DNA from 4 places in the Pectobacterium hainanensis genome. Region 3 is predicted to be linked to each of the others. Evidence: predicted binding sites of a transcription regulator. Region 3 holds the regulator's gene; each other region holds the start of a gene.
The links. Region 3 encodes CRP, which controls carbon source genes, mostly activating them, when cyclic AMP is high. Its sites were predicted from a motif close to ATGTGANNNNNNTCACAT; they were not measured.

Region 1: azuC (stress response protein AzuC) is a predicted target of CRP. The motif match lies at 2,904-2,921, and genes of this name have one in related genera.
Region 2: idnD (L-idonate 5-dehydrogenase) is a predicted target of CRP. The motif match lies at 5,060-5,077, and genes of this name have one in related genera.
Region 4: rhaS (rhamnose ABC transporter substrate-binding protein) is a predicted target of CRP. The motif match lies at 4,204-4,221, and genes of this name have one in related genera.

The regions. Positions count from the first base shown of each region.
Region 1 is NZ_JBJYIN010000016.1:98,003-104,265, forward strand. It holds gene ACKPVM_RS15995 (mannitol dehydrogenase family protein) at 1-40, shown strand, start outside; gene ACKPVM_RS16000 (GntR family transcriptional regulator) at 173-859, shown strand; gene ydfZ (putative selenium delivery protein YdfZ) at 964-1,170, opposite strand; gene ACKPVM_RS16010 (multidrug efflux MFS transporter) at 1,492-2,685, opposite strand; gene azuC (stress response protein AzuC) at 3,001-3,078, shown strand; gene ACKPVM_RS16020 (tartrate dehydrogenase) at 3,237-4,316, opposite strand; gene ACKPVM_RS16025 (LysR family transcriptional regulator) at 4,425-5,309, shown strand; gene fhuE (ferric-rhodotorulic acid/ferric-coprogen receptor FhuE) at 5,353-6,263, opposite strand, start outside.
Region 2 is NZ_JBJYIN010000011.1:110,163-116,425, forward strand. It holds gene ACKPVM_RS12880 (gluconokinase) at 1-422, opposite strand, end outside; gene idnR (DNA-binding transcriptional regulator IdnR) at 707-1,705, opposite strand; gene ACKPVM_RS12890 (gluconate:H+ symporter) at 1,776-3,095, opposite strand; gene idnO (gluconate 5-dehydrogenase) at 3,177-3,941, opposite strand; gene idnD (L-idonate 5-dehydrogenase) at 3,968-4,999, opposite strand; gene ACKPVM_RS12905 (DASS family sodium-coupled anion symporter) at 5,672-6,263, shown strand, end outside.
Region 3 is NZ_JBJYIN010000006.1:224,100-230,362, reverse strand. It holds gene ACKPVM_RS08460 (phosphoribulokinase) at 1-341, shown strand, start outside; gene ACKPVM_RS08455 (OsmC family protein) at 406-813, opposite strand; gene crp (cAMP-activated global transcriptional regulator CRP) at 1,132-1,764, shown strand; gene argD (bifunctional acetylornithine/succinyldiaminopimelate transaminase) at 1,837-3,063, opposite strand; gene ACKPVM_RS08440 (aminodeoxychorismate synthase component II) at 3,183-3,758, opposite strand; gene ppiA (peptidylprolyl isomerase A) at 3,974-4,546, opposite strand; gene ACKPVM_RS08430 (ABC transporter ATP-binding protein) at 4,753-5,529, opposite strand; gene ACKPVM_RS08425 (ABC transporter ATP-binding protein) at 5,574-6,263, opposite strand, start outside.
Region 4 is NZ_JBJYIN010000013.1:56,118-62,380, forward strand. It holds gene waaA (lipid IV(A) 3-deoxy-D-manno-octulosonic acid transferase) at 1-1,260, opposite strand, end outside; gene lldD (FMN-dependent L-lactate dehydrogenase LldD) at 1,478-2,623, opposite strand; gene aldA (aldehyde dehydrogenase) at 2,660-4,099, opposite strand; gene rhaS (rhamnose ABC transporter substrate-binding protein) at 4,361-5,353, shown strand; gene ACKPVM_RS14065 (sugar ABC transporter ATP-binding protein) at 5,413-6,263, shown strand, end outside.

The DNA of each region.
Region 1 (6,263 bases), on a different contig from region 3:
GGGTGTTAAAAAGACGTTAGAGTCTATCGATTGGAAATAGTGGTTCTTTCAGAGAAAAATGCGGCAGTTCAACTGCCGCGTTTTTTTGTTATTTAACTGGTAATAACGCCTAGGGCGATATGAATGAAACATGTATTATAATCCATAAATATTTTGTGCAAAAAGCGGCGGCATGGATACCTCTTTTCAGATCAATAACAACGAACCCGTAAATCAGCAAATTTACCGAGTGCTGCGTAAAGACATCGTGGAATGCAATATTCCGCCAGGTAAATTGTTGTCCGAAAAGGAAATATCAACGCGTTTTGACGTGTCTCGCCAACCGGTCAGGGAAGCGTTTATTAAATTGGCCGAGGCGGGTCTGGTGCAAATATTGCCGCAACGCGGCACGTTTGTAATGAAGATTTCCGAACAGCGGGTGGCGGAAGCTCGGTTTATCCGTCAGGCGTTGGAGTGCGCCATTGCTCGGCGTGCGGCTGAAGCCGTTACGGACGAACAACTGCTGGTGCTGGAACATAATTTACGCCGTCAGGAATTGGCTGCACAGAATGGTCGGGTGCATGAGTTTCTGAGTCTGGATGACAGCTTTCACCAACTTTTGACGCAAATAGCCAAGTGTCCGCTGGCATGGGAAACCATCGAGTCGATTAAAGCGACGATGGATCGGGTCCGTTTTCTCAGCTTGAGTCAGGTTTCTCCGCCGATGAGTTTGATTCAGCAGCACTACCTGATTTTTGCCGGATTGAAAGCTCGCGATCCTGATGCGACGGAAAGGGCGATCCGTGAACATCTACAGGAAATGATTTACTCGATTACGCCAATCGCTCAGCAAAATAGTGACTGGTTTGAGCATTCCTGACGAGTGAGTTTGATGAGTGCGGTATCGCAGAGAAAAACATGTCGGGCGACGTGGTGGCGCCCGAATAATATTAAGCCTGATTAAACCCGAGGCTTAATTCAACGTTAGACACGTCCCAGACGCATTAACTCTTCTGGAGCAAAGTATTCACCAACACCTTGCAGTTCTACGCATTTTGCCAGACGAACGTCTTCACGTTTCAGGTTTTCTGCATGAATGGCTGCAACGGTGCCAATCAGGCGAGAACCTGTTTGCATAACACGGCAACCGGAGTCGATCGGATTTCTATATCTGTCATACGCTTTGTACACGTTAACCTCCTCGTTTGACGGTAAAAAACGTTAGGTGCGTTTTTCATCGTTGTGATAACGACCCGAAGGGTGGCGAAATAAGCCGCCATAAAAAACCACATCGATCCTACTGCGCACGGATACCTTGCTCCAGCAGATTACGATTTTTATAGAAAGTCCGTATATAAATCATCGTGCTATTAACCCATACCCATAAAAACGCTTAAATATTAACGTATGGTCAACATCGGTTTTACGAGTAAGGTAACACGATGATGGTTTCTATTTATGGTGTTGACAGCGCTGCCATCGCGGAGCCATTTTTCTTTGCCCCGCGATCGATTAGGCTTTTTTAGGAACCTTACGAAAGTGGAAAATAATTTGTAGGGTATTGCACAACACCAATAGTGCAGTGACGACAAATACCCAACGAAATCCCATCATGGCAGAAACGCCGGAGCCAATCAGCGGACCGACGACATTCCCTAAATACATAAATGATTGGTTATAACCGAAGATTCTGCCCGTGACCTGTTGACTGCTGTATTTCACAAGTAGCGCCTGTACTGCTGGCATGAGTGCGCCATCAGCAAAGCCCAGCATAAACCGCAGTATCCCCAGTTGAACGGGGGTCTGGACGACGGACATAATGGAAAAAAGCAGCACACAAAAGCCCAGGGAAACAATCAATATACGGTGAGCGCCGATCCTGTCACCTAAACGGCCAAGACGCGGCGCGGAAAGCAGGGCAGAGACCCCCGGGATCGCGGCAATCACGCCGCTGATAAATGCAATGTTGTCGGTGCCGGGGGTAAGATCGCGAATAAATAGTGTCAGTATCGGGTTGATCGAACCGTTTGCCATCTGGATCATCATGGTAGTGATAAACAAACTGATAATCAGCATTGGATAAGGCAGAGAGGAAAAGACCGCTTTGCCACTCAGACGATCGGCTTTGCTCACTCTTATCATGTTTTCTTTAATCGCAAAGAGCGTAATTAAGAAGCTGATGAAGAGCAGGCCACCGGTGATAAAAAACACAACGCGTAAACCCACATGGTCGGCCAGAAATCCACCAAGTAGTGGGCCAATGATAATGCCGGAGATTTGTCCGGTAGACAGCGTACCCAGCGCCCAGCCACTTTTTTCTCGCGGTACTTGCGAGGCTATCAATGCCATCGCGTTAGGAATATAGCCGGAAGTGAGTCCCATCATGGCGCGCAAGATAAATAAATGCCATACGTTGCTGGCAAAGCCTTGCAGCGTCATGACGATTGCCATTCCCAATGCTGCGCGCAGCAACATGAGTTTGCGGCCTTTGCGATCGGCCAGACTTCCCCATAGCGGTGCCACGATAGCGGAAATCAGAAATGAAGAACTAAAAATTATGCCAGACCAGAGACTCAACGATTCATGTGAATGTACGCCAAGTTGTTCAATGTACAGCGGTAAAAAGGGCAAGATCTGACTCATGGCTAAGCCGGTAAAAAAGCACCCTAGCCAGGCAGAGAATAAGTTGAGTTTCCAGGTTTCCATGGTGCGCGGTAAGCCTTCATCAGCAGATGACCAATGGTGAAAATTAAGCAACCGTACGTCGGATTATTTTAATATCGGCATCAACAAGTAACGGAAGGTGACTAAAATTTCATCTCTTATGAAGAGCATAACATAGCACGCTATCTTGTTGTTTAACTGTCCTTCGGCGATGAGTGAAAAAGAAATAATCGAGGTGTTCGGCCAATGTGCAAATAATTTTGTGATTCATGTCACAAAAAATTGCATTTAAAAATTATGGCGCGTAGAATCCTTTACCAAGAGATAACAACATGACAACGTAATCAAGGTAAAAAAATGCGTAACTTTTTGAAAAAAATCCTGATGGCCTACGTTAATGCATATAAAGACGTACCGCCGGGTGCAATGCACTGATTTCTGTTTAAGAAACAGATAGTTTTAAGAAAAAGATAGCTTTAAAAAAAGACATCTTTAAAAAAAGATAATAGTTGAAAAAGCCGCATTAGCGGCTTTTTGACGTTAATAACCACCTCATTGTCACCCGTTTCACACCGATCTTTTATCAATATCAGTTACAACATATCGGCAATCGCTTTACCTAATGATTGGGTATTTCCTGTTCCGCCTAAATCCCTGGTCAGCGGTGCGATCTGCGGTCCTTGTGACAATACCGTTTCAATGGCCTGCAACACAGCGGCTCCGGCTTCCGGATAGCCCAAATGTTCCAACATCATACTGCCACACCAAATCTGGCCAATAGGATTGGCTAACCCTTTTCCGGCAATATCGGGCGCGGAACCGTGGACGGGTTCAAATAGGCTGGGGAGGCGACGTTCAGGGTTAATATTGGCAGAAGGGGCGATACCGATGGTTCCGGTACAGGCCGGACCTAAATCAGATAAGATATCGCCGAATAAATTGCTGGCGACCACGACATCAAACCAGTCGGGGTGCAGGACAAAATTGGCTGTCAGGATATCAATATGAAATTTATCAACGTTGATTTCCGGATAGTGTTTTGCCATTTCGGCCACTCGGGTATCCCAGTAAGGCATGGTGATGGCGATACCGTTTGATTTTGTGGCTGAAGTCAGATGTTTTTTCGGGCGAGTCATCGCTAATTCGTAAGCAAATTTCAGAATTCGATCGACACCGACCCGTGTCATCACCGTTTCCTGAATCACAATTTCGCGATCGGTTCCGGGGAACATGGTGCCGCCAACGCTGGAGTATTCCCCCTCGGTGTTTTCCCGAACCACGTAGAAATCGATGTCACCAGGGTGACGTCCGGCTAAAGGGGCTTTGACGCCCGGCATCAGTCGACAAGGACGCAGATTGACGTACTGATCGAACTCGCGACGAAATTGTAATAATGAGCCCCAAAGTGAGATGTGGTCAGGCACAATATCCGGCCAGCCGACCGCACCGAAATAGATAGCGTCATACTGACTCAGGATCGAAAACCAGTCGTCTGGCAGCATTTTTCCTTGTTTCAGATAGTAATCGGCGCTGGCGAAATCAAACCAATCCCACTGTATTGATATATCAAATTTTTCCGCGGCGCGTTGCATCACACGCACGCCTTCAGGCATGACTTCTTTGCCAATGCCATCGCCGGGGATAACGGCGATTTTGTGTTGTTTTCCAGACATCTGAGGGTCCTTCTTTTCTCTTGAAAGGTTCACTGAGTGTATTTCTTGCGTTTAGGGTGAACAATTAGCTTAAATGGCAAGGCATTGTTGAATTAAAGAGAAGAATATATGTCGACAGTTAACGACCTGTTTTTTTTCAGTCGTATTGTGGCGTTAGGTAGCCTGACGGCGGTTGCTCGTGAGCTGGGGCTGTCATTACCCGCAGTCAGTAAACGATTGACTCAACTGGAAAAACGTCTGGGTGTTCAACTGATACAGCGGACAACCCGACGATTGGATTTAACGGCAGAAGGCGCGTTGTACGCAGAGGGTGCCGTGCCGATCTTGGCGGAAATCGCTGAACTGGAAAGCGCTGTGGCTAAAAACCAACGCTCGCTTTGCGGTAAGCTTAATGTGAATGCTTCTTTTGGTTTCGGTCGAAGACATGTTGCCCCGTTGGTGTCATCTTTTTCACGGTTACACCCCGATTTAGACATTCAGCTTCAGCTTTCCAGCCAGCCCATTAATTTTCTGGATGCCGGGATTGATATCGATATTCGCGTGGGCGAACCGCCGGATTCACGTTTGATCGCCCGGAAACTGTTGGATAATCCTCGGGTTTTATGTGCATCCCCGGCTTATATTCAACGCGCTGGTATGCCGAAGACGGTTGCCGATTTGTCTGCCCACAACTGTATTGTATTGAGGCAATATGAAAGTGATTATGCGTTGTGGCGTTTTTATCGGGCAGGCAATGAATTTACCCATAAAGTTGACGGCAGCCTGTCGAGCAATGATGGCGAAGTCATCATGCATTATGCGCTGGATGGGCACGGTATTATTTTGCGTTCGTTTTGGGATGTCAGAGGATACCTTGAGCGAGGAGAATTGATCCCTCTGCTGACTGATTACGAGATACCCACCGCAGATATTCACGCGGTTTATCAACACCGTCGGCATATTCCTGCGAGGATCACCGCGTTTATTGATTATCTGTCTGAGCAATTGGCATGAAAAAAGGGAGCTTTTGGCTCCCTGATTTGGCTAAGTGTTTCGATCAGAAACGGTAGTTGGCAGAGATGCTGACGTTACGTGGTTCGCCATAAACAACCGAGCCGTCAATGTTGGTATCATAGGTTTTGTCGAGCAGGTTATTAACATTCGCCTGCAATGACAGGTTTTTTGTAACCTGATAACGACCAAACAGATCGACAAGGGCATAGCTACCTTGCTCTGCGCGCCAGGTGCCGTAAGGCGTAGACACATTCTTGTACACGCGATTCTGCCAGTTAACACCCCCGCCAACGGTGAGGTCAGGCAGTACGGGGAGACGATAGCTGGTGAACAATTTTACCGAGGTTCGTGGCAGATTCGGGTTAACTGCTTTTCCTTCTTTATCCTCTGCAACGTAGCGGGTGGCACCGAACGTCATTTGCCAGTTATCGGTTAAGGCACCATTGATCTCAAATTCAATCCCTTTACTGACGGTGCCATCAATGCCGCGATAGGCGTCATCTGTGGAGCCGATGACCTTTCTGCCGGTTTTCTCTCCCAGATTATCTTGTTCAATGCGGAAGGCTGCCAGCGTCGTCGTCAGGCGACTATTCATCCAGTCGGATTTCAGACCCAGCTCATAGTTGTTGCCGGTAATGGGGGCAAGGTATTTACCATTAATATCCCGATAGGTCTGCGGCTGGAAGATCGATGTATAGCTTGCGTAGGTTGACCAGTTGTCATCAATGTCGAACACCAGACCCGCATACGGCGTTGTATGATTTTTCTCCATATTCTGCGTTAGCGTATCGGTATTCCATTTGGTGTAACGGGCGCCTACGATCAGATGTAGCGGATCGGCTAATGAAATCCGAGTTGCTGTATAGACCGATTTCATATTGGTCTTGTCATCCTTAGCAACACTCAGCGGCTTCCAGTTTGTCTCAGGGTAACGATTATTGTAGTGATAAAGAC
Region 2 (6,263 bases), on a different contig from region 3:
TCCAGCGATTCGAATTGGCTTCGTAATAGCTCGACGGGCATAAAATGCCCGGCGCGGGACTGCATCCGAGCCAGAACGAGATCAAAATCCCCGAACAGATGAATGAAAATAACGTTTTTATTGCCTTCACGAATTAAATCACGATAGCGTTTCTTTAATGCTGAACAGACAATAACGCCCGTTTCATTTTTCTTTTCCATGCTAAAGGCCGCGTCTCTGATGCGTTCCAGCCACGGTGAACGATCTTCATCATTCAGCGGGTTCCCCCCAGACATTTTTATAATATTGGCTTTTGGATGTAGATCATCGCCATCAATAAATTTTGCATTAATTTGATTTGCCAGTTTGGCACCAACCGTTGATTTACCGGTACTGGTCACGCCCATTAATATAAAACTTCTTCCACCTTGTTTGGTTTCCATTGCGGTTTCACTCTCTCTTTGACGTAATTTCTTTTATACCCGTCATATTTCAAGTTGCCTGTGCGTTGGTCTCGCTCGTTATTCGGCGCATTGATGAGCCTCGCCCCGACCCGCGCTATTAAAAAACGTGTTGTCGTTTCCGTTTTGCAACTCAATTATTTAGGGTATATACGACACCGTTCATCTTCCAGAATGGAAAATGAAATGTAATGTGTATTCCGTGATGAGAATACCCTGCGGCATTCTCCTTTTTTCAGCTTTATTTCTGACGAGATTGGCTCATATCATAATGTATCGCCACGATAAATTTGGTAGCCTAAGTCCGCAGAATAAGTTGAGTATTCATTATCATTAATTTTATTCAATAATATTGTTGCCGCCCGTTGCCCAATAGCAAAACGAGGGGTAATAACGGAGGCAAGACTCGGTATCATTTCTCGTCCTATTTCTAATCCATGAAATCCTGCTATGGATATATCCTTCGGTACATTAATACCTTTCCTCATACAATATAATAATGCGCCAACGGCGATATCATCATTCGTACAAAAAATACCGTCGAGATCGGGGTATTCTGTTAATGCACGGGATAGCAATTGTGCGCCGAGTTGCATTGATGATATTGATTGCGGGTTAATATGATAAATCGGTAATCCATGTTTCCTCATGGCCTCACAGTACCCCTGGTAGCGGAGTTCATCGCGTAAATCATCCTGTGAACCAAGATAGACAATCGTCTTTTTATTGCTATTTTCCAACATGGTAGAAACCATATCGAACGCCGCCCGGCTGTTGGCATATCCTACTTCCATATCCAGGCTGGGTCCCTCGGTATCCATCACTTCCACGATCGGAATTTTTGCATGGCGTAAATTTTTAATTGCACGCAAGGTATGCGATTTTTCAGATAAAATAATGCCATCAATATTATAAGAAAGCAGGTTGAGGATCTGTTTCTCCTCTGAATCCTTTTTATAGTTATAATTCGCAATAAGAATTTGATATTGTTTCCCTGATGTGACTGATTCGATCCCCGCGAGCATATCGGCAAAAACCTGATTTTTAAAAGAGGGAATTAATACACCTATCGTGTAGCTCTTGGTGTTCAATAACATTTCAGGTGCGCGATTGGGAATATAATCAAATTCTTCCATCACCTGAGCAATCCTTTTCCCTGTTTCAGGTGAAACCTGATTTGGGGTACGCAGATATCGACTGACAGTCATTTTGGTCACGTTGGCCAAATTAGCGATATCTTGCAAGGTTACTCTGTGCTTCTTCATTTTTTACTTTTACCTCAGATACAGGACAGGAAAAGGGTTCTTCTCCTATCCTGTATAGCACTCCAATGGGTCAATGAATAATACTATTCAGAATCAGTACGCCAATAAGTCCCAGAATGGAGATGAGCGTTTCCATTACCGTCCAGACTTTCAGTGTTTCCCCTACGCTCAGGTTGAAATATCCTTTAAACAACCAAAATCCAGGGTCATTCACATGAGAGGCAATGACACTGCCTGACCCTACTGCCAGCACCATTAATGCGGGGTCGGCGTGGGTGATACTGATCAACGGTAGAACAATGCCTGCCGTGGTGATCGCGGCAACGGTAGCGGAGCCCAGAGCGATACGTAACAGTGCAGCGACGGTCCAGCACATCAGAAGTGGTGATAATGATGAACCTTTCATGATATCTGCAATGTAATTGCCTACGCCGCTGTCAACCAGCACTTGCTTGAATGCGCCACCGCCAGCAATGATAAACAGGATCATGGCAATCGCGCCGATGGAATCGCTGACGATATCCATGACGGATTCCAGGTTGCGTCCGTTGCGCAGACCCAGTGTGAATACCGCCAGAACGATAGCAATAAACAGGGCGACGGCCGGGTGACCAATAAACTCGAAGAACTGCCGGATGCTATTTTCTTTTGGCATCGACATTTCACATATGGCGGCGGCGGCCATCAAAATAACAGGGATGACGGCAGCCAGAATGCTGACACCGAAACCGGGCATTTCCTCTTCGGTGAAGATCTTAGGATTGAATAGCCCTTTGGGTGGCTCCTTCTCATATTTTTTAAGTAATTTAGAAAATAGCGGGCCTGCAATAATGACCGTAGGGATCGTGATGATGATACCGTAAAGCAGCGTAATCCCCAGATTGGCATTAAAAATCGTCGCAATGGCGGTTGGGCCGGGATGCGGTGGTAAAAAACAGTGCGTAACGGATAGGGCGGCAACCATCGGCACCCCAACGTACAACAGTGGTAACTGGGCGGCGGCCACAATGGTAAAGACGAGCGGCAAAAGCAGAACGAAACCCACTTCGTAAAACATGGCCAACCCGACAATCAGCCCGGTGATGACCAGTGCCCACTGAATTTTATCTTTCCCTAAACGATGAATGAGGGTGGTGGCGATGCGCTGTGCTGCGCCTGTATCTGAGATGAGACGCCCTAGCATCGCCCCGAATCCCAGAATCATCGCTAGACCACCCAATGTGCCACCGATACCGGTCTGAATGGAGGCGAGGACTTTCAGTGGCGCCATTCCTTCCAGGACGCCGACAACCGCAGCGACAAGCGTTAACGCAATAAAACCATTAATCTTGAATCCGATCATAAGGATCAGAAGCAGTACGACACCTATCGCAATAATGACTAAAGGCATAAGATGTTCCCGTAAATAAAGGCAGCGAAACCTCGCCGCCATAATCATGATGACGTTCTACTTGTGTTTTTATAAGTGAGCTTATACTGCGACTAACATTCCGCCATCGACAAACAGAAGGTGTCCGTTCACAAAGTCGGATGCGCGTGAGGACAGGAAAACGGCTGAGCCAATCAGCTCTTCCGGATTACCCCAACGAGCTGCAGGCGTCCGTTTCGTCAACCATGCGGTAAATTCAGTATTCTCTACCAATGCTTTAGTCATTTCTGTTTTGAAATAGCCCGGTGCAATACCGTTCACCTGAATATTGTAACGTGCTAATTCTACACACATACCTCGAGTCAGCATTTTCACTGCCCCTTTTGATGCGGCGTAAGGCGTAATAGTGTCTCGACCTAATTCGCTTTGCATGGAGCAGATATTGATAATTTTTCCGGCACGACGTTCAACCATTTTTTTGGCAACGGCCTGGGAAACGAAAAATACTGCCGATTGGTTAACGGCAATAACATCATTCCATTCATTTTCAGGGAATTCGGTGAAAGGATGACGACGTTGGATCCCTGCATTATTAATTAATACATCAATGTTGCCGATATTTTCTTCGATATGGTCAATCGCGTTATTGACGTCCTGATGGTTGGTGACATCGAAAGAAGCGGAATAAGCGCGATATCCCATATCGGTTAATTGTGATACGGCGTGGTCTGCACGTTCTGCCGTAATATCATTGACGATAATTTCGGCACCTTGTTCTGCGAGTCCTTTGGCTAATAAGAAACCAATACCTTGCGCTGCGCCGGTGATTAATACTTTTTTATTCTCTAACGAAAAGATGTTCTTCATGTTTATCTCTCTGGTTTATTTTTTAGTTAGAATGTCAGTTGCACTTTGGCGGCTTTCGATTTGTCAGAAGCAAAGAGCAACGCTTTTTCGAGGTCAGTAAAGGTAAATTCGCCGCTGAGTAACGGCAGTGGGTCGATTGTGCCGTCATTCAACCAGTGTACGGATGTTGTAAATTCTTCGGTAAAGCGGAAGGTGCCAACCAGTTTTATCTCTTTTGCAATCAGCATCATCATTGGGAAGTCTGGTATTGCGCTCCCCATTCCAACCTGTACCTGAGTGCCTTTCGCGCGGGTAACTTCCAGGCAACGCGTCACGGATTGAGGGTGGCCGGATACTTCGAATGAAACATCGAAATAGCCTTTCTCTTTCAGGTACTCCGTGAAGTCGCCATTTTGTGCATGTACGACTTTTGTTGCACCCATCGCGGTTGCTAATGTCAGTGAACGTTCACTAATGTCAGCGCAAACAATTTCTGCGGCGCCCATCACTTTTGCCGCGGCTACAACCAGACAGCCAATTGGACCGACGCCAGAGACAAATACGCGTTTGCCACGCACATCTCCAGCCTGGTTAACGGCATGGATCGCGACAGCCAGTGGCTCGGCAAATACCATGACACGTTCATCTGACTGGTTATCAAAAGGAATACATTGTGCGGTGTCTACGATTTTATATTGTGTGAAACCGCCATCGACATGTGGGAAATACATTGCGCTACCGAAGAAGCGCATAGAAACGCACTGGTTCTCTTCATGGGCAAGGCAATATTTACAATGGCCGCACGGCTTGCTGGGATTCACCGCGACTTTCTGGTGAGGCAAGAATTTATCGTTGTCACTTTTTTCTATTGTGCCAATGACTTCGTGACCAAGGATCATCGGTTGTTTAACTTCATAATTGCCTATTTTACCTTCATGATAATAATGAAGATCTGAACCGCATATTCCTCCACGTGTTATTTTTACTAGCGTGCCTTTTCCCTGATAATCATATTCCTGGTGAATAACGTTGACTTTTTTCTTTCCTTCAACCACACAGGATTGTGTACTTTCAATCATGCTGCACCTCACTCATCCACTAAAAGATGCCGCTATGAAACGTTAATTCTAATGTTAAAAGTTTGAACTTCGTCACTATAAATCATGTTACATAACATATGTTACGCATAATGTGACCGAATCAAATGGTTGTTACAAAAACGATGTTACAAATACTGTGACCTATTCACCACATGCCACATGATGATGTTATTGAGGCTTTTTTATCTTTCCTGCGTTCTTATTTCCGTTGACGAAAATCCGCGTTGCTTATTTCACCCTCTTCTTGTTGTGGGTATTTTTTATTGAGCCAGATTTTCTCGTTGTCATTTTACGTTGATTTTATGTTTTTTTATTGTTGGTTATTATTTGTTGGCAGGATGTCATTTATTATCAATGTAAAATTTGGTTATTAAATAAACTAATAATCATGTTTAGTAACTAAAGTAATGCTATTTTTATGACGCTTTATAATATGATCTTTTTCATTATCTATTCGATTTGATGGGGCGAGAAAAGCACCCTGACCCATTGTTTTCTCGTCTTTTTTTTCACAGATGTTTCCCGTTGTGCAGGTTAATATCGTATTACTCTGCTGGGTGATGAAGGAAGAATAAAAAGAAACGCCAAATCCTCCGCTCGGGCATCCGTTGTGAACTCACGAATTCCGTTTTAATGAAGAGTGGTGTTCTTATGTCTGCAAATAATGGCAGGTTGCTAAAGCTCCTGATTATACTCTGTCTTGCTGGTGGGTTATGGTCGCTTCCGGTTCCTGATGGGGTCAAACCCGAAGCCTGGCACTTGATGGCGGTCTTTATTGCTACTGTTGTCGGCTTGATTCTCTCTCCTTATCCCCTTGGCGCGATGGCGATGTTCAGCCTGACGTCAGTCTCAATACTCGGTTTGTTACCCATTAAAGACGTTCTGGCTGGATTCAGCGATCCGACCATCTGGATGATTGCCTGTGCGTTCTTTATTTCCCGCGGATTTATTAAGACCGGTTTTGGTCGGCGTATTGGTCTGCTGTTTATCAGTAAGCTGGGTAATAGCTCGTTGGGGTTGGCTTATGGCCTGGTGTTCACCGATTTGTTGTTCGCACCAGCGATGCCATCCACGTCCGCTCGCTGTGGTGGGATCATCACGCCGTTGTTCCGTTCTATCTCTGAGGCCTATGACTCTACGCCGGAAAAGGGTACACAACGTCGTATTGGTGCTTTCCTGGTGCAATCGATTTTCCAATGTAACGCCATAACTTCTGCCATGTTTATGACATCAATGGCGGGTA
Region 3 (6,263 bases):
AAGCCGTCATGGATTCAGTTGTCCGTTCGATGGAAGACTATATTAGCTACATCACGCCACAGTTTTCACGCACGCACATAAACTTCCAGCGCGTTCCCACGGTGGATACATCCAACCCCTTTGCTGCCAAATCTATTCCCTCTCTGGATGAAAGCTTCGTGGTGATCCATTTCCAGGGACTGGATAATATTGATTACCCCTATCTGCTCGCGATGCTACAGGGATCGTTTATTTCTCATATCAATACCCTCGTCGTCCCTGGCGGGAAAATGGGGCTGGCGATGGAATTGATCATGGCGCCACTGGTACAACGCCTGCTGGAAGGAAAAAAGATCGAGTGAACGGTCAGCGGCACAACAACAATGTTTCGTACCGCTGTGGGAGGCGCACATCAGGCCGGGTAAATCACGCGATATTCCTGACTTCATGGCTATGCGTAACATTGACAACCTTATCCAACATTAACGCCACTGAGCAGTATTTCTCAGCAGACAACGTTACTGCCCTTTCCACCGCTTTATCCGTTAATGCTTTTCCCGTGACCATAAAATGCAGATTAATATGCGTAAACAAGCGAGGGGATTCCGTTCTGCGTTCCGAAGTCAGTTTCACTTCACAATCGATAACATCGTAACGTCCTTTCTGTAAAATCGATACCACATCAATCGCGCTACAACTGCCTACCGACATCAAAACCATCTCCATCGGGCTCGGCGCTTTATCACCCGCATTACCATCCATCAAAATCTGATGCCCTGATGAGGATTCGCCCAGAAACGTTAATCCTTCCACCCATTTAACCCGTGCCTGCATAGTGCCTCCACTAAAAAATTTTTGAAAATTTATACCGTTACTATACAAAAAAAGATGATAACCAGACCTTTGTCATGCTGAAGCGAGACAACACAAGACACTTCCTTCAAGCTGTGTTAAAAACGAAGGTAGAATCTGCCTGTTCTGGACAAACTCAGATACAAGGAAGATGATGGCGTCGCCAGATATTCGGTTCCAGTATATTCCCTGACGTCATTCTGCCTACACGGATTTTGACTTTTTAGCAGTAAATACGCCGTACAGGGAACTCTGAGCCCTGTAATTTGCGCAGTGAATTACAACAGAGGATGATAGCGAATGGTTCTCGGCAAACCGCAAACAGACCCAACTCTCGAATGGTTCCTTTCTCATTGCCATATCCATAAGTATCCATCGAAGAGCACGCTGATTCACCAAGGTGAAAAAGCAGAAACGCTTTACTACATCGTGAAAGGCTCCGTCGCAGTGCTGATCAAAGATGAAGAAGGCAAAGAAATGATTCTCTCTTATCTTAATCAGGGGGATTTTATCGGCGAACTTGGCCTGTTTGAAGAAGGTCAGGAGCGTAGTGCTTGGGTTCGCGCAAAAACGGCTTGTGAAGTCGCTGAAATCTCTTATAAGAAATTTCGGCAACTGATTCAGGTCAACCCTGATATCCTGATGCGTTTGTCCGCACAAATGGCAAGCCGCTTGCAGGTGACGTCAGAAAAAGTGGGTAACCTGGCTTTCCTTGATGTAACAGGCCGTATTGCCCAAACGCTGTTAAACCTGGCAAAACAACCGGATGCCATGACTCACCCGGATGGCATGCAAATAAAAATTACTCGTCAGGAAATTGGACAAATTGTTGGTTGCTCACGTGAAACCGTGGGCCGCATTCTGAAAATGTTGGAAGACCAGAATCTGATCTCCGCACATGGCAAAACGATTGTCGTTTACGGCACTCGTTAATCCCATCTTTAACCGATAAAAAAAGCGTGAAGGCGACTTCACGCTTTTTTTACGCTCTCATGATGACACGCATCAATCGGCGGCATTCACCACGCACTCGACGGCCTTCGCAAACTTCGCCATTCCTTGTTCAATATCATCCATCTCAATGACCAATGAGGGAACAAAACGAATCACATTCGGGCCTGCCATCAACACCATAACCCCTTGCTCCGTTGCCGCTGCCAAAAAGTCATGCGCTCGGCCATGCCACTCCGGTGTCAACTCTGCCCCTATCAATAATCCCATGCCGCGAATTTGCTCGAAAATACCATACTGCTGGTTAATTTTTTCCAACTCACGGACGAACTTATCATGGCGCTCAGCCACGCCAGACAGCACTTCTGGCGTATTAATTGTATCCAATGCAGCTTCCGCTACAGCACAAGCCAGTGGATTGCCACCGTACGTCGTGCCATGCACACCCACCGTCATCACTGAAGCAATTTCTTCAGTTGTCAGCATGGCGCTGATCGGAAAACCACCGCCCAACGCTTTTGCCGTCGTTAAGATATCTGGCGTAATACCGTAATGCATATAGGTAAATAACTTGCTCGTTCTACCCATTCCACTTTGGACTTCATCAAACACCAATAACGCATGATGTTGATCGCATAGCTCGCGCACGCCCTGCAAAAACTCCTGCGTTGCCGGGGTGATCCCCCCTTCACCTTGCACGGGTTCCAGCACGACAGCACAGGTGTGATCATCCATCACGGCCTTAACCGCTGCCAGATCGTTAAAAGGAACATGCACGATATCCGCTGGTTTTGGCCCGAAACCATCTGCATATTTAGGCTGTCCGCCAACCGAAACGGTAAACAGCGTACGGCCATGGAATGCATTGTAGAAGGCGATGATCTTGGTTTTATACGGGCTATGACGTTTGATCGCATAGTGACGGGCTAGCTTAAAAGCGGCTTCATTCGCCTCAGCCCCTGAATTCACAAAAAACACGCGATCGGCAAAAGTGGCATCAATCAATTTGCTGGCGAGACGTAACGCTGGTTCGTTGGTAAAAATATTGCTGGTATGCCACAGTTGTTCTCCCTGCTGCTTCAATGCAGCAACCAGCGCGGGATGACAATGCCCCAGAGCAGTAACAGCAATGCCACCGGAAAAATCAATATATTCCCGCCCTTGCTGGTCCCACACCCTGCTGCCTTTACCTTTTACCGGCACAAATTGCGCAGGTGCATAAACCGGCAGAATTACTTTATCGTGAGTATCTCTTGTTACTGCTTTATTCGCTGTTGCCATTTGCTGCCTCGTTCTGATATCGCATCATTCAGAATGAAAATATAGTCACTAAATATGCATAAAAAATCAAACACAGGCAATATTAAATCATCTATTCAAAGCAATTACTTTCTATACGCTTAGATTTTAAGAAAATTATCCAGAAGCTGATGCCCCTGCTGACTCAAGATACTTTCAGGATGAAACTGGACTCCCTCTAAGGGCAGTGAACAATGTCGGATCCCCATAATTTCATCACGTTCACCGTTACGTTCACTCCACGCCGTAACTTCAAAACAATCGGGCAACGACGCAGCTTCAATAATAAGAGAATGATAACGAGTAACCGTCAGCGGTTGAGCCAAACCGGCAAAAACACCGGTATCATTGTGTGCAATTGCCGAGGTTTTCCCATGCATCACCTGCCGCGCTCGCACCACTCGCGCACCAAATCCCTGCCCCATCGCCTGATGCCCAAGACATACACCTAGAATTGGTAGTTTACCCGCAAAGTGTCGAATCGCGGCCAGCGAAATACCGGCTTCATCCGGCGTACATGGCCCTGGAGAAATCACCAGCCGTTCTGGTGCCAGTCGTTCAATCTCTTGCAACGTCAATTCATCATTACGCTTCACCACAACTTGCGTACCAAGCTCACAGAAGTATTGATACAGGTTGTAGGTAAAGGAGTCATAGTTATCGATAATTAGCAGCATATTTCATTTAACTTATTGATAATTTAGAATGATTCAATACTCGCCAATTATTTAGACATCATTTTCATAAGGCAAGAACGAGTACAAGCGATGGTATCCATAATCCATCGTATCACGCTGATGTCTTCCTGAAGCGCCGGGGTTACACCAGTAAACCGATCAAAAAAGGCCACGCAAGTGGCCTTCTATGGTTTTCTCAGTGGCTCAATAATCTATCATGGCTGCACTTTCGCCGACTGAATCACGATAGGCGCAGTTGGCACATTCTGATAAGGCCCGACGTTCTTCGTTGGCACCTGAGAAATCTTATCGACAACGTCCATCCCCTTCACCACTTTACCGAACACGGCGTAGCCGAAATCACGCTGGCCGTGATCGAGGAACGCATTGTCTGCAACGTTGATAAAGAATTGGCTGGTCGCGCTATCCTTCTCTGCGGTACGCGCCATCGAGATCGTACCGCGTTGGTTACGCAGACCGTTATCGGCTTCATTCTTAATCGGCGCATTCGTCGCTTTCTGGCTCATTTCGCCAGAAAAACCACCGCCCTGCACCATAAAGCCAGGGATCACACGGTGAAATGTCGTTCCGTTGTAAAAGCCGTTGTTAACGTACTCAACAAAATTTTTCACCGAAATCGGTGCTTTTTGATTATCTAAAGACAGTTCGATATTGCCCGCAGACGTCGTCAACAGTACACGCGTAGTGGTGTCAGAAGCCGCAAAGGCGGGAGAAAATGCCGTCAGTGAAATAAGGGCTGCCGCGGCAACCAGAGTACGTTTGAACATGAGAATTCCTTTTTGAAGAGGCCGACTACAGAAAGCGTAGTGATTGTAAGTATCCACACTCTTCAACGCTACCCATTTACCTTTTTTTACGTATAAAAGTCTGTTCGTAACCAACTGTGAGCGAAAACCTGTGCAAAGGATAAAAAAAGGGCCGATTGCTCGGCCCCTATGATGATTATCGCGCAGCGTATCTAGTCCGTACGCATCTAGCCCATGCGCTCCGAGCGTATCGCCAGATCGCGACTGTACTGACGACTGGCATCCACCAGCATTGAGGTATAGGCATCCTTCGGCACATCGCTGGTCAGGTCGTCCGTTTCCAGCGTTTCCAGTATCTTGCCGTACTGCATCACCGCCACTTTATGACACAAATGGGAAATCACGCCCAAATCGTGCGTCACCATCAGGTAGGTCAGCTTTTCCTGCTGCTGCAACTCCATAAGCAGGTTGAGAATTTCCGCCTGCACCGACACATCCAGCGCCGACGTTGGCTCATCCAACAGCAGCACTCTCGGTTCCAGAATCAGCGCCCGAGCAATCGCCACGCGCTGGCGCTGCCCACCAGAGAGTTGATGCGGATAGCGGCGACGAAATTGCGTTCCCAACCCCACTTTATCCAGCAAGCTATCGATGCGATCGTCACGATCGTCAAAGCGATGGATCGACAGCGGTTCTTCCAGAATGGATTCCACCGTATGACGAGGATGCAGCGACCCATAGGGATCCTGAAACACCATCTGCACCTGACGGCAACGCGCCTGATCGATCCGGTGCGCCAGCTTCTGTCCGTTGATCGCCAACGCGCCTTCCCAATGATTAAACAGCCCAGCCAGACACTTCAGCACCGTCGTTTTACCAGAACCAGATTCACCCACCAGACCAAAAATGTCGCCATCATTGACGGTGAGATTCACATCGTACAACACCTGATTCGCTGTGCTGCCCTGACCAAACGAGAGATTCAGGTTATTCACTTCGATCATCGGCTTATGCTGATGCATTGCTTCAGTTGCCATGATTATCCCCTTTATCCATTGATCCAGGCCGGATCGCGATTCATCACTGGCAAGCGCGGACGTCGATTGTCGATATCCGGCAGTGAATTTAACAACCCGCGCGTATACGGATGCTGCGCGTTGTCCAGATCGGCGGCGGCAATCGACTCCACGACACGTCCGGCATACATCACCAGCACCCGATCGCAGAAGCTACGCACCAGATTGATGTCGTGACTGATGAAAATCAGCCCTAAACCACGCTCACTCACCAGATCGTCCAACATCGCCAGCACCTGCAAACGCACGGACACATCCAGCGCCGAGGTTGGTTCATCGGCAATCACGATTTCGGGTTCGGTAATCAGCATCATCGCAATCATGATGCGCTGCCCCTGCCCGCCCGAAATTTCATGGGGATACAAATTGTAGACACGCTCTGGCTGACGAATACGCACCACGTCCAGCATCGCCATGACTTTTGCCTTCGCTTCGCGATGCGACACCTTATGGTGCGCCAGATAGGCCTCGGCAATCTGATCGCCGACGCAGACTACCGGGTTCAACGAATATTTTGGGTCCTGCATAATCATGGAGATACGCTTGCCGCGAATCTGACGCATCCGCGCCTCATCCGCTTTCAGCAGGTCGGTATCGCCGAAACGCAGTTTATCCGCCGTAATCCGTGCGCTATGCGGATGCAGTTGCAACAACGCACGGCC
Region 4 (6,263 bases), on a different contig from region 3:
AAGATAAGGCTCCAGCAATGCCAGTAGCTTCTGTAATGCTCCCTGATTTTGGTGCAATACTTCAACCGCATGCCTGCCATAATAAAGCCGGTAATCTTCATCGGCGAGCAAATTGCCTACCTCTTTCGCGATAGAGTCCGCATCAGAGATCGTAATCAGGCCATCGGCCTGTTCAAGCTTATTGCAGATATCTTTAAAGTTGAATGTGTGTGGTCCCATGAGGACAGGAATAGCATGCGCCGCCGCTTCAAGCGGGTTATGGCCACCGCGGTCAACCAGACTGCCGCCAACAAACGCCAAATCGGCGATGCCATACAGCAACATCAACTCACCCATCGTATCCCCGATCACTACCTGTGTGTCGGCTGAAGGCTGTTCGCCGCTGCTACGTAAGGTGTAGGTGAAGCCTAAATTTTGCGTCAGAGCCTGAGTGGTTGAGAAACGCTCAGGGTGGCGAGGCACTAAAATGAGTAACAGGTTGGGGTATGTTTCTAGTAGCTGACGGTGTGCCGCTAAAATAATAGATTCTTCACCTTCGTGTGTACTGGTCGCGATCCACACCGAGCGGTGTGGTGCCCATTGACGACGTAGCGTGACCGCGCGTGCCGCAAGCTCTGGCGTGACAGAAATATCGAATTTGAGGCTGCCCGTGACCGTCAGGCTTGAGCGTTTCAAACCAAGATCGATAAAACGCTCGCCGTCTTCCTGATTCTGCGCGGCGACCAGTGTGATTTGACGTAAAATGTGGCGTGTCAAACGACCAATTTTTTTATAACCAGCCGCCGATCGGGCCGATAAACGGGCATTGGCAATGACCAGTGGAATTTCACGTTTATTCAGCTCTGCAATCAGGTTGGGCCACAATTCTGTTTCCATGATGATGACAACTTTAGGGCGAACCTGATTAAAAAAACGCCGTAAGGCACAGGGTAAATCATAAGGCAGATAGACGTGATAGACCGAATCACCAAAAGCGGAACGCACACGCTCTGAGCCTGTCGGCGTCATGGTGGTAACGGTGATGGGCAGATTAGGGTAACGATGGCGCAGCGCCCGAACCAGCGGGATTGCGGCGAGGGTTTCCCCCACGGAAACGGAATGCAACATGATGCCATCAGGCTTCACTTTCTCGGCACAAAATCCATAGCGCTCGCTCCAGCGTCTGCGGTAGGCCGGCGCTTTACGGCCACGAAACCACAGTCGAAGCCATATCAACGGCTGAATGAGATACAGAAGAACAGTGTAGAGAGTTTGTAGCATGCGTTTTACTGTCGTTAGTTATCGCTGGTGGCGATTTTATCGGGTAAAGCAGGAGAAGGCTATTTGTAAAACAGATGACTTTTATTCCTTAGGGAGGATTGAGGCAAAAACGGCACCGGATCGCCGCATTCATGTGGCGAGGCGTACCCAAAAGATTGAGACAGGCAGATCTCGCTGCGGAAAATACTGCCTGTCGATTGAAGAGGCACAGGGAATGTTACGATGGTTGGCGATATACCAACGCATCCGCATTGATTTCAGCAATGGATTTAGCACCGGTCAGCGTCATGGCGACACGCATTTCTTTTTCGATTAGGGTCAATAGGTTGGTTACACCAGCTTCTCCTGCTGTCGCTAGCGCATAAACAAACGCTCGTCCCAGCATCACGCTGTCTGCTCCCAGCGCTATCATGCGAACCACGTCCAAGCCGGTACGAATGCCTGAATCTGCCAGGATGGTAATTTCACCTTTTACCGCATCAGCAATAGCGGGTAAGGCGTGAGCCGTTGACAGTACGCCGTCGAGCTGGCGGCCGCCGTGGTTAGACACCACAATGCCGTCTGCCCCGAATTTTACCGCCTCTCTGGCATCTTCGGGGTCGAGTATCCCTTTGATAATCATTGGCCCTTGCCAGAATTCACGGATCCACGCTAAATCCTGCCATGAAATCGAGGAATCGAAATTTGCGCCCAACCAGCCGATGTAATCTTCCAGCGTTGTCGGTTGACCACGATAGGCGGAGACGTTGCCAAGATCGTGCGGCTTACCGTTTAAACCGACATCCCATGCCCACTGTGGATGCATCATGGCTTGTAACATGCGTCGTCTGGCAGCGTTTGGGCCGCTCATGCCGGAATGGGCATCGCGATAACGCGCGCCTGGAACGGGCATGTCTACCGTAAACACCAATGTTTTTACGCCCGCAGCCTGAGCGCGTTCTAAGGCATTACGCATAAAACCGCGATCTTTCAGGACGTAAAGCTGAAACCACATAGGGCGATTAATCGCAGGTGCGACTTCTTCAATCGGGCAGACTGAGACGGTAGATAAGGTGAAAGGGATACCTTTTTGGGCCGCGGCCCGCGCCGCCTGCACTTCGCCACGTCGGGCATACATACCGGTCAGCCCTACCGGAGCCAACACGACCGGCATCGCGAGCTTCTCGCCAAATAATGATGTTTCCAGACTCAGGTCGGACATATTTTTCAGTATGCGCTGGCGCAGCGCAATATCGGCCAGATCTGCGGTATTACGTCTGAGGGTGTATTCGTTATATGCGCCACCATCGATATAGTGGAAAAGAAACGGCGGCAGCTTGCGCTGCGCCGCTGCACGGTAGTCCGTTGAAGCAGAAATGATCATCGCATTCCCTTTTTCTTGTCTATTCTGGAAACACCGTTAGTGAAATTGCAAATACGCGACATGCGTTTGCAGATATTCCTGTAGGCCGTGCTTGCCGTCAGCGCCGCCGACACCGGATTTACGCCATCCTGCGTGGAAGCCCTGCATTGCCTCGAAATTTTCACGATTGATATAGGTTTCACCGAATTTCAGTTGCTTCAGCGCTTGCATGGCAGTGTTGATATTTTGAGTATAAATCGAAGACGTTAGGCCATATTCGCTATCGTTAGCCATTCTTATCGCCTCTTCCAGCGTATCGAACGTGGCAACTGGCAACACAGGGCCAAAGACTTCTTCATGCATGATAGGCATGTCTTGTTTAACGTCGACCAATAAGGTTGGTGGGTAGAAATAGCCTGTACCGCTTTCTCGCTTGCCGCCAAGGAGAACTTTCGCACCCTGCGAAATGGCTTTCGCTACTTTTTCTTCTACCCGCTGTAATGCCGCCGCGCTGATTAATGGCCCCATATCCAGATCTTTTTTCTCTGCGGTATTGCCAAAAGACACGTGTTCCATTGCTGCTTTGATACGAGAGATAAATTCGTTGTACACGCCTTTCTGTACATAAACACGTTCAGCACAGTTACACACTTGCCCACTGTTGATGACACGAGAACTGACAATCGCTTTCACGGCCAAGTCCAGATCAGCGTCATCCATCACGATGGCCGGTGCTTTACCGCCCAGTTCAAGCGACACCTTCGTGACGTTTTGTGCCGCGGCTGTCATGGTGGCAATGCCTGCCGCGACGCTGCCTGTCAGGCTAACCATGCCGACTTTCGGGTTCGCGGCCAATTCCTGACCTACGGTTGGTCCATAGCCCGTGACGATGTTGAGTACACCTTTCGGTAAGCCGATGCTATGAATGATCTCGGCGAAAATCATCGCATTATTGGGCGTGATTTCACTGGGTTTGATCACAATGGTATTACCTGTAATCAAGGCTGGCGCAGCTTTACGTGCAATCAGAAAGAACGGGAAGTTCCAGGGAAGGATACCCGTTGTCACCCCGATAGCCTTACGGAACACAAAAATGTTCTCATTTGGGCGGTCGCTTTGAATGATTTCACCTTCGTAACGGCGTGCCCACTCTGCCATATAATCAAGATAATCGGCGGTGAATAAAACCTCCGTCTGTGCCAGCCCGTAGGTTTTTCCACCTTCAGCAATGATAATTTCTGTCAGTTCTTTTTCACGTTCGCGAATACCTGCTGCAATCTTATGCAGCCAGACGCCGCGTTCTACGGCGGGTAGCGCTTCCCAACCGGGCTGAGCTGCTTCGGCCGCGTCGATCGCGCTTTTGGCATCTTCCGATGTGCCTTCAGGGATCTGGGAGATAAGTTGTTCTGTCGCGGGATTCACGACATCGATCCATTTGCCGCTGGCGTTTTTAACAAATTCACCGTTGATATACATCTGTTTCTGAATGGTGCCCATGTCAGGTTTCTCCAAGAGATCAGCGATAAAAATAGGGTATTGCAGCCATATAATTAACGGTTGGATAACTTATTGCTCACTAAAAAAACAAAAATGTTATCAAATTGTGATGTTGTTCTCTCAAACCTTTGTGTTTTTGCCATAGTTTCCCCCGGGGTGGCACGGAGAGAAAGGTCACTTTAGCGGCAACCTCCTAGAGTCAAATACATGCCTGACGAATCGGCAAACTTTGGTCGTTAAACGTTATGCGGGGGACCCATCATGACAGTAAAACGCGTACTGAGCCTGGCCCTGGCAGTGAGTAGTATGCTGTTGGCTGGTGCAGCATCAGCAGAAGTGAAGATCGCTTTAGTGGCAAAATCACTGGGAAATGGTTTCTTTGAAGCGGCTAACGTCGGGGCACAGGAAGCCGCAAAGGAATTAGGGGAAGTGAAGGTCATTTATACCGGCCCCACCACCACGACGGCTGAGGCCCAGATTGAAGTGCTTAACGGATTGATCGCACAAGGTGTGGATGCGATTGCAGTATCCGCCAATGACCCAGATGCGCTGATTCCGGTGTTGAAAAGGGCGATGCAACGTGGCATTAAAGTCGTTTCCTGGGATTCAGGCGTCACCAAAGAAGGCCGTCAAATCCACCTTAATCCCTCCAACAATGCGCTTATCGGTGAAACTAACGTCAAACTGGCTGATGATGCGCTGAAAGCGCTTAACCTCGAAAAAGGTGACGTGGCCATCCTTAGTGCGACACCGACGTCAACCAACCAAAATCTGTGGATCGCCGAGATGAGGAAAGTGCTGCCACAGTATCCTTCTATAAACCTGGTTTCCGTCGCTTATGGTGATGATTTATCGGACAAAAGCTACCGTGAAACGGTGGGGTTGCTGAAATCCTATCCTGATTTACGCGTCATTATTTCTCCCTCTTCTGTCGGCATTGTCGCCGCAGCGCAAGCAGTGAAGGATCAGGGGAAGATTGGCAAAGTCTATGTGACGGGGCTGGGTTTGCCGTCTGAGATGGCCGGCGCGGTGAAATCCGGTGCGACGAAAAGTTTTGCCATCTGGAACCCGATTGATCTGGGCTATGCCGCGACCTATCTGGCATACGATCTGGTGAAAGGCACCGCCACGAAAAGCGAAGCGAGTATGGGGCGTTTGGGCAAGGTGAAATTGGATACGGATGGCAACGGCGCGATGGCGGAACCGTTCACTTACGATGCCAGCAATATCGATCAATTTTCTAAAATATTCTGAATCTGTGTTCGGCTTGCCATTCTCTCTGGTAAGCCGATCATCCAGATAGGAGATGCGTAATGGCAGACGCTACGCCACTGTTGTCATTGCAGCACATTGGCAAACGCTTTCCCGGTGTACAGGCGTTAAATAACGTTCGGGTTGATCTGTATCCGGGCAAAGTGACTGCGCTTATCGGTGAAAACGGTGCCGGTAAATCGACGCTGGTGAAGGTGATGACGGGTATTTATCAGCCGGAAGAGGGGGAAATCCGCTATAAAGCCATTCCGATTAAGTTACCGAATCCCGAGTCGGCGCATCGGGTTGGTATTACGGCTATCCATCAGGAAACGGTGTTGTTTGATGAGCTTTCGGTTACCGAGAATATTTTTGTGGGCCACTACCTCACTCACGGTGTGCTGAAACGCCTTAACTGGGCTGCTATGCACCAGCAGGCCCGTGATATTCTGCTCCGTCTGGAAGTGAACATTGATCCGCATACTATTCTGAAAGAGCTCAGTATTGCACAGCGTCATATGGTGGCGATCGCACGAGCGTTATCGTTTGAGGCACAGGTTGTGATCCTTGATGAGCCCACCGCCGCGCTATCTCAACATGAAATTGTCGAGTTTTATCATATCGTCGAGCGCCTGAAGCTCGAGGGGAAAGCGATCCTGTTCATTTCGCATAAATTCGATGAAATTTTTGCAATATCAGATTATTACACCGTATTGCGAGATGGTAACTGTGTCAGCTCTGGCAACATTAACGACATCAGCGAACAACAGATGGTGACGATGATGGTGGGCAGAGAAGTCAGCCAAACGTATCCTAAAATTATCTGTGGGCTGGGGGAGACGGTGTTACAGGTGCAACAGCTCAGCCATCCGACGGAATTTGCCAATATCAGTTTCAGTTTGCATAAAGGTGA